DNA from 2 places in the Colwellia sp. M166 genome. Region 1 is predicted to be linked to the other one. Evidence: predicted binding sites of a transcription regulator. Region 1 holds the regulator's gene; the other holds the start of a gene.
The links. Region 1 encodes FNR, which switches genes on or off when oxygen is low (the NO sensors DNR and NnrR bind a similar motif). Its sites were predicted from a motif close to TTGATCTAGATCAA; they were not measured.
Positions count from the first base shown of each region.

Region 1 (7,841 bases):
TTGTTCTTCCAAAAAGCAACCACCACACCGGTTGATAACTTGCGCCCTTATACCGCTTTAGAAATGGAAGGTCGTGATATCTATATCCGCGAAGGTTGTAATGTATGTCATAGCCAAATGATCCGTCCTTTTCGTGCGGAAACAGAGCGCTATGGTCATTACTCAGTTGCTGGTGAAGGCGTATGGGAACATCCACATTTATGGGGTTCAAAACGTACAGGGCCAGATTTAGCCCGTGTTGGCGGTCGTTATAGTGACGATTGGCACCGTGCGCATTTACTTGACCCTCGTTCTGTTGTACCTGAGTCAAATATGCCTTCGTTTAAATGGTTAGCTGAAAATACCCTTGATGGTGAATTAACAGCGAAAAAGTTATCAACATTTAACTTCTTAACACGTAATCGTAGTCATAAAGACGAGCAAGGTAATGCTATTCCTCTTTACTCTGAAACTGAAATTGCTGGTGCAGAAAAAGCAGTTAAGGGTAAAACAGAAATGGATGCATTAATTGCATATCTTCAGTCTCTTGGTCATGCGTTGAAATAATGATGATGGACTATGGCACGCTTAGAGGGCTAATTGCCCTATTAATATTGGCATTATTTATTGTCATTGTGGTTTGGTCATATTCAAAAAAACGCAAATCTGCGTTTGATGAAGCGGCAAATTCAATTTTTGAAGAACCAACAAAAACTGAATTAAAACATTCTGACAAAAATAACAAACAGGAGACTAATAATAATGTCTAGCTTCTGGAGTATTTGGATTACCGTTCTTACCTTAGGCACACTAGTAGGTTGTTACCTACTGTTGCGTTGGTGTTTAAAGAACTTTGCAGGCGTTGAAGAAGGTGCGTCTATGGGACATACCTTCGACGGCATTGAAGAATTAAATAATCCACTACCAAAATGGTGGAGTACGTTCTTCTTATTAACAATCATTTGGGGTTTTGGTTACTTATTGCTTTACCCTGGTTTAGGTAACTTTGAAGGCTTATTAGGCTGGAAGAGTTCAAACCAAGGTATATTGAACTTATCTGAGTCAAAAGCGAGTGTTGCAAAAGCAAAAGAAGCTGGCATGTTAGTTCAGTATGACCGTGAAGTAGCGGCAGCTGACGCAAAATATGGTCCAATCTTTGAAGCTTATGCTGCACAAAGTATTGAAACCTTAGCTGGCAATGAAGAAGCATTAAAAGTAGGCCAACGTCTATTTTTACAAAACTGTTCACAGTGTCATGGCTCTGATGCTCGCGGTACAACAGGCTTCCCTGACCTAACCGATAAAGATTGGTTATACGGCGGTTCACCTGAAATGATCAAAGCCACTATTATGCACGGTCGTAAGGCTAATGGCATGATGGCTTGGAGTGCGGCATTAGGTGGCGAACAAGGTGTTAAAGAAGTTGCTGCTTTTGTACTTAGCTTAAGTGGTCGTGAAGTTGATACGACAGCTGCTGAAGCAGGTAAAGTTAAATTTGCTATGTGTGCTGCTTGTCATGGCGCAGAAGGTAAAGGTAGTGCTGAAATGGGCATTCCATTAGGTGCTCCAAACTTAACTGATAACGTTTGGTTATACGGCGGTTCACCGCGAGCAGTTGAGACGTCAATTGCTAACGGTCGTGCTGGTGTAATGCCTGCTTGGGATAAAATCCTAGGTGAACAAAAAGTTCACGTGATCAGTGCCTATGTTTACAGCTTGTCACAAAATTAACAACAACTAAAATTAACGGGTTTATCTGCCCTTAAAAACAAAACCTTAGTGTTTAATTACACTAAGGTTTTTTATTATTTAAATGAAAATTAAAGTTCATAAAATTAACACTTTTTTGATAGTTCCCGTATAAGAAAAGTCGTATAATGTCTGCACTATCAGCAAAGAAGAAAATTTCATGAAAACATCTTGGTATCAAGAGCCTTGGGCATGGCTTGTATTTATATTGCCTTTTACTGCTGTCGTTGCCGGTATCGCTACTTTTATTATTGCCAATACCAATCCAGACACATTAGTGGTCGGTGATTATTATAAAAAAGGTAAAGCGATCAATCTTGAATTAGGCAAAATTAAGCAAGCACAAAAGTTGGGCATGCGCTTTGGCTTGAAGCTTGTTGACGATCAACTGATCATTCGTCCAACCGGTATCGAAAAAGAATTCCCATTACTCAATGTTAATTTCTATCATCCAACACTGGCCGATAGAGACTTCTATTTAGCACTAACAGCAGATGGTAATGGTAACTTTACCCATCACTTTGAAGCTGGCCAAGACGTTTCAGGTAAATGGCGTGTAACGCTTAGCCCATTTGAAGATCACTGGAAAATTCAATCTGTGATCACCTTACCTCAAGCTGACTATATCGATATTTCGCCAAATCCTGCGGTCGCAAATTAACAAAAGATTATTAATGGGTATAGGTTAATGAGCATAAATTGTTTTCATTGCGGTGAACTTGTCCCCAGTGGTATTGATTTAACAGCAAACATTGAAAATATTAGCCAACCTATGTGCTGCATAGGTTGTCAAGCTGTTGCCCAAACCATTGTCGATAACAACTTAACCGACTACTACCGCTTTCGCAGCGCACCGGCCCAAAAAGGTGAGGCCTTGATCCCGGAGCAATTGCAGCGTAACGAAATTCTCGACGAAGAAAGTTTACAAAGTGAATTTGCTTATTACCATGATGGTTTTAAAGAAACCATATTAACCATTGAAGGTATCAGTTGCTCAGCATGTGCCTGGTTGATAGAAATGCAAGTCAGCAAGCATCTTGGAATTAATAAAATAAATGTTAATGCCACAACACAAAGAGCAACAGTGCAATGGCAAGAAGAACAAGTAAAATTAAGTGAAATTCTGAGCTTAATAGAAAAAATTGGCTACCATGCCCTGCCCTTCAAAGCCAGCACTGCAGAAGAGCTAAATAAGAAACAAGCAAAGAACTTCATCAAACGTTTAGGCATATCAGGCATATTAATGATGCAAGTGATGATGATCGCCTTTGGTTTATATTTTGGTGCTTTCTCTGACATGGCTGAACACAATTTAGTTTATTTACGTTGGACCAGCTTTTTCTTAACCATACCAATTGTCACCTATGGCGCTTTCCCTTTTTATAAAAGTGCGTATTTTGCCCTTAAAGCGAAACAGCTTTCCATGGACGTACCGGTATCTATTGCCATCAGTCTTGCCTTTCTTGCCAGCGCTTGGGCAACATTTACCCAACAAGGTGAGGTATATTTTGAATCAGTGTCAATGTTCACTTTTTTATTGTTGATCGGAAAATTCTTAGAGTTTCGCGCTCGCTCCCGAGCCGCAGATGTGTCAGCAAATTTGTTAAAACTAATGCCGATGACAGCGACTAAGCTCGTTGACCAGCAAGAAAGCTTTATCGCCGCAACACACTTAAAGGCAGACGATATTATTTTAATCAAGCCTGGCGAAACCATTCCGGCTGATAGTGAAATTATCTCAGGTAACAGCCAAATTAATGAGGCGATGTTATCTGGTGAGCAACTACCTCTGCATAAAAGTGAGCAAGATATTATCTATGCCGGCACCATTAACGGTGATGGCAACTTAACGGCAAAAGTAAAACACAATAATCAAAAGTCATTTTTAAGCCAGCTGATTCGTTTAAGTGAAAACGCACAAACGCACAAACCAAAGCTGGCAAAACTGTCAGATAAAATCGCGCAATACTTTGTCGCATTAATTCTGATCACTGCCTCTTGTACAGCATTTTACTGGGCTCAACATCAACCAGCAGAAGCATTTTGGATTACTTTATCGGTATTAGTGGTCACTTGCCCTTGTGCTTTATCGTTAGCAACACCAACGGCATTAACTTGTGCAACCACTCGTCTCAATCGTGAAGGTATCATGGTAAAGTCTGGTCATGTCTTGGAAGCCATGCCTAAAATAGACGCAATAGCCTTTGATAAAACAGGGACGCTTACCACCGGTGAATTTACCATCACAGAAGTGGTTACTCATGGTAAGTTTTCCATAGCGAGTAATTCCGAAGGTAAAGCGCAAGTTTTAGCTATTGCCGCCGCACTTGAAGCACACTCTGCTCACCCCCTTGCCAAAGCTTTCACTTGTTATCGAGATTTTAATCAAAAAATCTCACAGGTCGTTGTAGCACCAGGAGCAGGTATTAGCGGTGAAATTAATCAACAGCATTATCGCATCGGTAAAAACTCATGGTTACTGCAAAATAACAACCAACAAGCTCATAGTGCACAATGCGTACTGATGGAAAATGAAAGCTTAATAGCTGAATTTTATTTACATGATGGTTTGCGTGATGATGCCACAGATTTAATAAAATTTTTACACACTGAAAACATTAAAACCCTCATGCTTTCTGGTGATCATTTAGCTGGCTGTAACAAGTTACAAGCCCAATTACAGCTAGATAATGTCCAGGCAAACTTATCAGCACAAGATAAAGTTAACGCCATTAAGCAACAGCAAGTCACTCACACTGTCGCTATGATTGGTGATGGTGTTAATGACAGTCCAGTATTGGGTGCTGCACATTTATCTATTGCCATGGGAAGTGGTACAGATATAGCAAAAAGTGGTGCTGATGTTATATTGTTGAACAATAAATTAGCGTCGATTCAAACATTAAGAACGGTCTCTGAACGTACCACGCGTATTATAAAGCAAAATTATCTTTGGGCGTTTGGTTATAATGCCATTGTATTACCACTGGCTGTTATGGGTTATATTGCTCCCTATATGGCGGTAATTGGCATGTCTGCCAGTTCAATACTCGTAGTGAGTAACTCTTTAAGGTTGTTAAAAAAATGAGTGTGATTTATGTTCTAATTCCCATTGCAATTTTACTTACCATTATCGGTATTTACCTATTTTTTTGGGCCGTCAAAACCGAGCAATTTGATGACTTGGAAAAGCAAGGCATGAGTATTTTATTTGATGATGACAATGATAAAGCCGCTAAGGATAATAACAAAAGCTCAACAGCAACAAATTGCGTACCTAATGAAAATAAAGTGCAGAAAGACAAAATAGTAATAAGTAATCAGGTTAAAAAGTAGTTTTATGAGCCTTGATTTTTTTTCTGCTTTTATTATTGGCTTGCTGGGCTCAGGGCATTGTGTGGTGATGTGTGGTGGTATCAGTACTATGCTAACCACCGCGATATCAGATGCCTCTCAACAGAAAAAATACGTTATTATCTTTGCCTATAATTTTGGCCGTATTGCTTCTTATAGTGTGATTGGTGCTCTAGTCGCCTTCACCAGCTCAATGGCAACAAAAGAAATTGGTTTGCCTGTTTCATTACTGAAAACCATTGCGGGTATTTTCCTTATCCTATTAGGTTTATATCTAGGACAATGGTTAATGTGGTTAAGTCATGTTGAGCATTTAGGCAAAAACCTTTGGCGTCATATCTCACCAAAAACAAAAAAATTCATTCCGATTAAAAATATTAACAGCGCTTTCGCTTTAGGCGCATTATGGGGCTGGCTACCCTGCGGGCTAGTGTATTCAACTCTAACTTGGGCTTTGGCTAGTGCCGATGCAATTAATGGCGCTCTGATCATGTTTTTCTTTGGACTTGGCACTTTACCTGCTTTACTTTCAGTATCATTAGGCACAATCAGCATTAAGTCATTGCTGAGTAATGCATTATTCAGGAAGTTAGCCGCCATTTCAGTTATTTTTTATGGCTTTTACACTATACTTATTGCATATTTATAATACATCTAATATGATCCTAGTCATTAAAAAGCCAAAAAAAGCTATAGGTTATTATGAGTCAAAAATCATGCACAGGTCAGCAACATATTCACTGTCAAAATTGCAGTATCAGCGAACTATGCTTGCCATTTTCTCTTAATGATAAAGAGCTCGATACGCTCGACAATATCATCGACCGTAAACGACCTATTCATAAAGGTGAGCAAATCTTCAATGATGGTCAGCCTATGCACGCCCTTTATGCTATTCGTTCAGGTACATTTAAAACCTATACCGTCAACGAACAAGGTGAAGAGCAAATTACTGGCTTTCATTTAGCTGGCGACTTACTTGGCTTTGATGCGATCGCAGAATCAGAGCATCCAAGTTTTGCTAAGGCTTTAGAAACCTCTATGGTTTGTGAAATTCCTTATAACACCCTCGACGCTCTGTCTAATACGATGCCAAAATTAAAGAAACAAATTTTGCGTATGATGAGTACAGAAATTCGTGAAGATCAAGAAATGTTAACCTTACTGAATCGGAAGAATGCTGAGCAACGCTTAGCAACATTTATCAGTGCATTAAGCAGTCGTTATCATGCTCGTGGCTTATCAGCTTCTGAGTTTCGTTTATCAATGACTCGCAGTGATATTGGCAATTATATTGGTTTAACCGTTGAAACGATTAGCCGTCTGCTTAATCGCTTCCATAAGAATGGCTTAATTCAAGTCGATGGTAAGTTAATTATTATTCTAGATATTAATAAATTAAACGAGTGCGCAGCACTCTAATTTAATTTTCTCACCTAACATCATAAACTTCCTTATTCAGGTATTTCACGCTATGCTTAGCGTGAAATACCATTTATATTTGACACGATAATAATTTGATTTAAAACAACTATTATTGTTACAAAGTAGACTATTGTTATAAGTACAGTAGGTAATTGATAAAGGAATTAACTATGGAAAAGTATCAAAAAATACTCGCGGTTGTTGATCCAACAACTGAAGATCAAAAAGCGTTAAAACGTGCCATCGAACTTGCACGTAAAACCGGCGCTAGCATTACCGCATTTTTGACCATATATGATTTTTCTTATGAAATGACTACCATGCTATCAAGCGATGAGCGTGAAGCCATGCGTCAATCGGTAATAAATGACAGAACACAATGGTTACAATCCATTCTTTCAGAACTCAATACCGGCGAAATCAGTATTGACTGTCAAGTTATTTGGCATAACCGCCCATTTGAGCAAATCATTAACCAAGTTTTAAAACATGGCTATGACATAGTTATTAAAGGTACACACCAACACGACAAACTTAAGTCGGTTATTTTCACTCCTACCGATTGGCATATTTTACGAAAATGTCCATGCCCTGTTTTATTAGTCAAAGAACATTTATGGCCTGATAACGGCAATGTTGTTGCCGCATTGAACATTGGTAGTGATGAAAAAGAGCATAAGTCACTTAATGACAAAATCACCGCTGAAGCTAAGCAGCTAACAAAAGTAATGAATGCAAATTTACATTTGGTTAATTCATTCCCTGGTACTCCAGTAAATATTGCCATAGAAATTCCAGAGTTTAACGCTAGCGATTATAATAGCTCAATGCTAAAGCATCATGAAAATGCCATGCAAGAGCATGCTAAGGCATTTAATGTTGCCAAGGAAAATACTCATATTAAAGAAGGCCTACCTGAAGATGTCATTCAAAGCCTAGCAAACAAATTAGATGCCGAGCTAGTTATTTTAGGCACGGTTGGTCGTACCGGCTTATCAGCAGCCTTAATTGGCAACACTGCCGAGCATGTCATTGATAGATTGAATTGTGACGTATTGGCCTTAAAGCCTGACGGATACATATCTCCCCTTGATGTCGACTAAGGTTATATAACACCTTAGTCACATAAATATTAATAACATAAAGTTGAACTCAGACAATAAATTGTCTTGTTCAACTTTTTTCATTTAATTGCTTGGGCTATACTACGCGCCGCAATTTATCAGGAATTTACTATGAGCGCAGATTTAAAATTGGCCCTTTCCCCGAGCCAAGAAACACAATTACATAAACTCGAAAAACGCTTACGCCGCCATGTCGGTCAAGCTATCGCC
Region 1 is NZ_CP040755.1:4,274,538-4,282,378, reverse strand. It holds gene ccoO (cytochrome-c oxidase, cbb3-type subunit II) at 1-546, shown strand, start outside; gene FGD67_RS19350 (cbb3-type cytochrome oxidase subunit 3) at 546-749, shown strand; gene ccoP (cytochrome-c oxidase, cbb3-type subunit III) at 742-1,710, shown strand; gene FGD67_RS19340 (FixH family protein) at 1,889-2,389, shown strand; gene FGD67_RS19335 (heavy metal translocating P-type ATPase) at 2,417-4,816, shown strand; gene ccoS (cbb3-type cytochrome oxidase assembly protein CcoS) at 4,813-5,064, shown strand; gene FGD67_RS19325 (sulfite exporter TauE/SafE family protein) at 5,069-5,731, shown strand; gene fnr (fumarate/nitrate reduction transcriptional regulator Fnr) at 5,785-6,504, shown strand; gene uspE (universal stress protein UspE) at 6,678-7,610, shown strand; partial or broken gene FGD67_RS19310 (tRNA 2-thiocytidine(32) synthetase TtcA) at 7,743-7,841, shown strand, end outside.

Region 2 (7,841 bases), 1.1 Mb from region 1:
TAGGCGCTTTTTTCTTAATCACTGCCAATAGGCGAGCCCGGCGGTAATTTTATCTTAGATGCTGGCGTCGCTATCTTGTCATGACTCAAACTGTAATTAATTTGATTTGCTAATAGAGCAAACTGTGCACGAGAGCTTTTATATTTTTTCGTGCTGCGCTTATCCGTTAACCACTGAGATAAATCAGTTAAGGTTAAATACACCTCCGCTTTAACTTCCGTTACCAGATTTTCGCTGTGCCACAACGCTAACAAATGCTCGATTAATTGCTGATTCACCCGTTGTTGTATTAACAAGGCCGTAGATTTTTTTGGGGCCGACTGCAAAGTAGCACCAATAAGCTCGTTAAATAGCTGCCCTACCGAGGGTATGTTGTTATCCAGCATACTTTGCTGTTGCAATCTTGCTAAGCGTTCCGCATTAAGCAGCAATACCAAAGTGTGCTTGGCACTAGCTTCTGCCGCGCTAATAGGGTCAAACGTTAAACCTGTGTAACTGGTAAAGCTTTCTCTATTGCGACTGTAGCCATAAGCTTTTGGCGGAATTAGCGCCGTAACTTCCGCCGGAATCGCTAGCGTTTCCACTGACAAAGTTAACAATAAAGCCTTCAAGGCAGCATGTTGTGACTTACCTGAAAGCATTTTTTGTTGGTTAGTAAATTGTTCACTACGCAATTGATAACCGTAATCGACACCGGCGATAAGCTTAGCTGTAGCCTCAACTTGAAAACGATGGAAATTGTAAATTGGCACCAACACTTGTTCTAGTTCCGACATCGGTGTACCCACGGGAATACTGTTTAAGCCGAAGTTAGCTAAAGCGAGCTCTCTCACCTGCAATACTCGGGTTAGTTCTGCCGCAGCGTCTTTACCGTTGTCCCACAAGTGTCCTGTTGCATGCGCGCCAGATTTAGCTCGCGCATCAGGATCAGAGACATAAGCTAAACCTTGTTGCAGGGCTGAATCAACTAACTCAGATAAATACTGTGCTTCTTGCGCTTTACTGACGTCGCCATAACCATAAGCAACCACATATTTATCCCAGTCGCCAATATCTGTTGCGTAGGCATTTTCTAAGCTGATTTCATCATTTTTTATGGTGATTAACGGGTGTGGGTAATCCATCACCGATGCACGGTCGTTAACACTGGCGGCAAAGTTATGCGCAATACCTAAGGTATGCCCTACCTCATGTGCTGATAATTGACGAATACGGGCTAGTGCCATAGCTTTCATCGCACTGGTATCGGTATCTATGGTTTTAAAAGGAGAGGTTAAGCCAAGGGCAATTAAGTAATCTTGACGAACTCGTAAAGAGCCCAGCGTGACATGACCTTTAAGAATTTCTCCCGTGCGCGGGTCGATAACCGAAGCGCCATACGACCAACCACGAGTGGCACGATGTACCCACTGAATCACGTTATAACGCACATCCATCGGATCGGCATCACTTGGTAACATTTTAACTTGAAAGGCATTTTTATAACCAATAGCCGCGAATGCTTGATCCCACCAACGAGCCCCATCGAGTAACGCACTTTTTACCGGCTCAGGTACGCCAGCATCAAGATAGTAAATAATAGGTTCAACCGCTTCACTTACTTTCGCTTGTGGATTTTTTTTCATTAGGCGATGACGAGGAATATTGCGCGTTATCAGCGGCTCATCAATAGCACTGGCATAATCGGCATAAGCGTTTTGCCAAAAACCGCTATAAGGATGAAATTTCCGAGTTTGATAACCATCGTCAGGTAACTTAATTAATGAATGATGTAAATTCACCGTAACAGCAGATGCGTCTGGCACAACAGCACGTAAATGTGCACCGGCTTTGCTGCCTTTATAAGTTACTGTTGCTTCTAACTCCGTATTGTTTGGAAAGGCTTTACTGCGCTTTTGATAAACCCCACTGCGTGAGGCATCAATCTTATAGTCGCCTTGTTTAGTGCGTTGTAACTGTGCTGATAAGTTATGGATGTCTGACAATAAGAATGGTGTGTAATCAATAAGCGTTTTACTGTTATCTGGTGAGCTATTACTGACCTTAAAGCCCCAAATAATTGAGCTAGCAAAGGCTTCATCAATGGCTTGTTTTTCCAGCACACTATCAGTATTAGCACGGTAGTAGCTATTGAGTTGACGTAAAAAAACTTTGTCACCCACTCTTTCAAAACGCACTAAACGGGTATCACCCAGCTGACCACGGTCTAAACCAATATCATTAGAGCCAACACCATGCGGCAAACCACTTTGAAATAAAAACTCTTGTTCAAAGCTTTCAATTTCTAAAAATACGTTGCCGGTTTTATCATCAAGATAAAAAGAAAAGTAACCTTGATGGTGTTGCTTGTCTTGAATAAATTCAGCGTAAGTTGGCTCTGCTTGCGCCAGCGCTTGTGCTGACAATAGGCAGCAGAAAAAGAAGCCCATTACTCTAATGAAAAAATTCATTCTATATCCTTGCCGTCTGTAAAATTAAATAATGAGAAGTGCTGAAAATACTCATATTCTTGTTATAATCGATTTAAAAGTAAGCTTAAAAGTTTTTTAAGCTTACTTTATCGCTTAATTAAAGCAACTTTTGATGCCTTGATAGTAGATCATTACATTGAAAATTAAATACAATATACAATTCACTCTTGTAATTAAGAGTATGACTTTAAAGTAATTAGGTAACCCGATGCAACGACTAGCTCCCGCTTTACGTGAAGATAATGTACCATTAGATTTAATTTCATTAATAAAAACCATTTTAGCTGCCACCAAAGAAATATCTTTTCGTGTTAGCCAAGGTCACTTAGGTGACGCTATGGGATCAACCTTAGATGAGAATATCCAAGGTGAAGTGCAAAAGAAACTTGATGTTGTCGCCAACGAGTTATTTAAAGACATTTTATTAGAGTCGGGCTTTGTTAAGGCAGTATCGTCTGAAGAAGAAGACACCTCAGTTGCCGGTGACGAAAACGGCAAGTTTATTGTTTCATTTGATCCGCTAGACGGTAGTTCAAATATCGATATTAACTCGTTAATTGGCACTATTTTTTCTATTCATCAAGCGCCAACGGATATGGATGCTAGCGATCCTGATATGTTTAAGCAATCAGGTGACAAACAAGTTTGTGCCGGCTATGTACTTTATGGCCCATCAACTATGCTAGTGATGACAACCGGCAGTGGTACACACTTTTATGTGCTAGACCGCACACATGGTGGTTACTTATTAGTTGAACGTAATGTGCAAGTGCCACAAGATACGCAAGAATTTGCTGTTAATATGTCAAATCAGCGTTTTTGGCAAAAACCTATGCAAAACTACATCAACGATTTACTTGCCGGTGACACAGGTCCGCGTGGTAAAAATTTCAACATGCGTTGGATTGCCGCTATGGTGGGTGATATTCATCGTGTTTTATGTCGTGGCGGATTGTTTACTTATCCAAGCGATAATAGAAACCCAGATAAACCTTATAAATTACGCTTAATGTATGAAGCCAACCCAATGAGTTTTTTACTTGAGCAAGCTGGTGGCTTAGCCATGACAAGCGAAGGACGCATTATGGATATTGAACCAACAGATATTCATCAACGTGTTGAAGTGATCATGGGTTCAAAAAATGAAGTCGAAGCTTGCTTAGGCTATTACAAATAATACCAAGTCTATTAAGTTTGCTCACTGAATGGGAAGAAACTTAGTATAATTGGTATAATATCGGCGTTAATCCCTCCTCTCCAACATTAAAGCACTTGAAAAATTTTCAAGTGCTTTTTTTATTTTTAACTATACTGCAAACAATAAAGTGAATTGAAATCCACAAAAAAAACAAAACTAAGTGTTGAAATTAAAGGCCTTATTCGACAAAATCACAATCCGACAATAAAAAATGTGTCATATGGCACACAAAATAGAATATAGCTGCTACTAAAGCACTTTATAAAGGACGATGGGATTATGAGTCATATCACTACAATCGAACGTACCTTCACCGAACAAGAGCAACTAGTCTCTACCACCGACTTAAACGGCGACATTACTTATGCTAATGCTGAATTTTGTCAAATAGCCGGCTACAGTTTAGAGGAGCTTATCGGTCAACATCACAATATTGTCCGTCACCCTGATATGCCCAAAGCAGCATTTAAAGATCTCTGGGAAAAATTAAAGCGTGGTGAATCATGGCGAGGCATGGTTAAAAATCGTTGCAAAAATGGTGATTACTACTGGGTTGACGCTTATATAACCCCACTTTTAAAAAACGGTGAAATATCAGGTTATCAATCAGTTAGAGCATTTCCTAGTGCACAACAAAAGATACAAGCTCAAGCACTGTATGACAAGTTGAACCAGAACAAAGCGATTATTGACTTACATGCCAATATCTTCCTCAAGCGCTTTATTGCACTTATTGCTGTTGTAACAGCAATAACACTCGATTGGCTGCTTGTTGGTACTGTAACCTCAGCATTAATTTTATTAGTTTGTTTAGTTTTTATACTCGTTGTTTTTTCAGAAGAATTTATAAAGCTGCCTCACCAGCTTGCAAAAACTAAAGCAACATTTGATAGTCCATCGCGACACATATACTTAGGCAAAGGCATTCTAAATATCATCAATTACCCTACCGAGCTTTATAAAGCGAGAATTAAAACAGTACTAGGGCGGAGCAATGACTCAGGTAGAAGGTTAGCTAAGCTGGCTGATGAACTTGCCCAAACCTCAAATGAAATGTTCACTAGCATCCAAGAAGAAAATGAACATATAGGCCAATTTGCGACGGCAATCACCCAGATGAGCGCAACCATCAGCGAAGTGAGCGAAAGCACCACTTTAGCACACGATAAAGTTGAACAAGTACAAAGCGAGTGCTTACAAAATATTGTGACCATCGAAAGTAGCGAGAATAAAATTAATCAACTTGCCAGCGATGTCGAAAATGCTGCGAGAAATGCCACTGAGTTAGTTACCGATGTTGACAAAATATCAACCGTGATGAGTGAAATTCAAGGTATTGCCGATCAAACTAACCTACTAGCATTAAACGCAGCAATAGAAGCAGCAAGAGCCGGTGAACAAGGACGAGGGTTTGCTGTTGTTGCTGATGAAGTCAGGACCTTAGCAAGCCGAACCCAAAATGCTACCGAGCAAATTCAATTATCGGTCAATGAATTACAAGGCACTTTAAAAACATGGAATCAAGTTATGCTGCTCAATAAAAGCAATGCTGAAGAATGCTCGGCTGAATCAAAAACTATTAAACAAGCAATGCAAAATATTATTGAAAACATTCAAAATGTTAATGATATGACCGCGCAAATTGCTACCGCATCAGAGCAGCAAAGCGTGGTGGCCGAACAAATTACTCAAGGTATTCATAATATTGACAACATATCGCAGCGCAACACCTCATTGGCAGCAAAAGTATCAGATAAAAGTAGCGAAGTTAATAAAAATGCTGAAGCGATAGAAGAGCTTAGCACCAACTTTAGTTAATATCTCACTTTAGCACTTTTTTCTACTCCAACCTTACGACTATTATGGCTACCCAAGTAGCCATTTTTTATCCTACATGCACAATTTCCGCCTTGTTAGCCATTAGATAGCTATTCAAAGTTAAAGTCAGCAGCCAAAAGAAAAGTGATAAAAATCACTAAAACCCAGCTTTACGGCGACAAAAGCTTGACTTAGATCAAAAAAGGATTACAATTTTCACAAATTACTGAAAATTCAGAAATCTAAAAAGGCTATCAGTATGAAAATTACCGCTATGACCCAATCACTGGTATTGCACTTTGGTGAAATGGGCTCTCGTTGGGGATTAAACCGCACACTGGGGCAAATGTACGCCGTTATTGTACTTACCGAAGCGCCGCTTAATGCCGATCAAATCAGCGAAGCATTACAAATATCACGCTCTAATGTCAGTATGGGTTTGAAAGAACTGAAATCCTGGAATCTGATAAAACTGCATCACATTCCAGGTGACAGAAAAGAGTATTTTTCAGCGCCAAGCGATATTTGGGAAATAGCTCGTACATTAGTCGTTGAACGCAGAAAGCGTGAGCTTGATCCAACTTTATCGACATTACGTGATGCCTTAATGGAGCAGCCTAGCAATGAGTCAGATAAATATACTCAAATGCGCGTTAAGCAAATGCATGATCTAATGGAGATGGTCACGCTATGGTCTAACGAAATGCAAGGCATGTCATCAGAAAAGCTATCAGCTTTACTCAAACTGGGTGAAGGCATTAGCAAAATTTTAGATGTAAAAGACAAATTATTATTGAGGTAATGGTAATAATCACTATTTCACAGCGCTCAATTAAAACAATTTAAACAACACAACCGAACCAATCTGGTTACATTATTTACCTTACTGAAGTGGAGTACATCACGTGTTAGATGCAGCAGCTATTGCTAATGACACAAGTTTCATGCTTTCACGCATCCAATTTGCTGCCAATATTAGTTTTCATATTTTATTTCCTACCATCAATATCGCCTTATGCTGGATATTGTTATTTTTTAAAGTGCGCTTTAACCAAACTCAAGATGAAAGTTGGTTACGCGTTTATCGCTTTTGGGTTCGAATATTCGCTTTGACCTTTGCTATCGGTGTTGTCAGCGGTATTACCATGTCATTCCAATTTGGCACCAATTGGCCTGGCTATATGGAAACTGTCGGCAATATTGCCGGACCATTGCTTGGTTATGAAGTCATGACCGCTTTCTTTTTAGAAGCATCATTTCTTTCCATTATGCTATTTGGCATGGACCGAGTATCTAATCGCGTTCACACCATAGCAACGGTACTGGTCTCTTTTGGCACCACTCTCTCTGCTTTTTGGATTTTATCACTCAACTCTTGGATGCAGACCCCCGCAGGCTTTGAGATGATCGATGGTGTTGCTCACGTCACCAGTTGGATGGACGTTATTTTTAATCCATCTATGCCTTACCGTTTAATGCACATGTTGTTAGCATCAGGGCTAACTTCAGCATTTTTGATCTGTGGTATCTCAGCTTATCGACTCATCAAAGGCGATAATAAGAAATCAGTCAAGCAAGCGCTCAATTTTTCAGTCATCTTGGCAGCTATTTTAATCCCATTACAAATTTTTGTTGGTGACCTACATGGTTTAAATACTTTTAAACACCAACCAGCCAAAGTCGCAGCAATGGAAGGAGCATGGGAAACGGCTACTGAAGTTCCACTATTGTTATTTGCCTTACCTGACCAAGAAAAGCGCGAAAATAGTTTTGAAATAAAAGTCCCTAATATGGCCAGTATTATTTTAACCCATGATCCGAAAGGTGAAATAAAAGGCTTGAATGAGTTTATTGATAAGCACCCGCCCGTTGCACCAGTATTTTTCAGCTTTAGAGTTATGATCGGCATGGGCGTACTAATGCTACTATTTTCTTGGCTTGCTACCTATCAATTTGTCATCAAAAAACAATATCCACCTTGGTTATTAAAAACCGGTATTGCTATGACTTTTTCTGGATGGTTAGCCACTTTAGCCGGTTGGTATGTTACTGAAATTGGTCGTCAGCCTTATTTAGTTACCGGCATACTGCGTACTAAAGATGCCGTTACCACCACTCCTCCGACAGATATTGCGTTGTCACTCACGTTATACCTAGTTATTTATGGCTTTTTGTTAATCGCTTATATCCGTACTTTATTTGTCATGGCCAATCGAGCGGTAATACTCGAAGAAAGCAATGCCTCGCTAACAGGTAAAGAACTTACATCTGACTCAAGTAAACCTGTAACAACGAATGAAGGAGTAGCATCATGAATGTTACATCTGTAGATTGGCTACCAAGCGTATTTATTG
Region 2 is NZ_CP040755.1:3,216,486-3,224,326, reverse strand. It holds gene FGD67_RS14585 (zinc-dependent metalloprotease) at 15-2,450, opposite strand; gene FGD67_RS14580 (class 1 fructose-bisphosphatase) at 2,680-3,648, shown strand; gene FGD67_RS14575 (PAS domain-containing methyl-accepting chemotaxis protein) at 3,949-5,487, shown strand; gene FGD67_RS14570 (GbsR/MarR family transcriptional regulator) at 5,747-6,289, shown strand; gene FGD67_RS14565 (cytochrome ubiquinol oxidase subunit I) at 6,432-7,802, shown strand; gene FGD67_RS14560 (cytochrome d ubiquinol oxidase subunit II) at 7,799-7,841, shown strand, end outside.
Region 2: a site for FNR is predicted at 5,674-5,687, ahead of FGD67_RS14570 (GbsR/MarR family transcriptional regulator). Genes of this name have one in related genera too.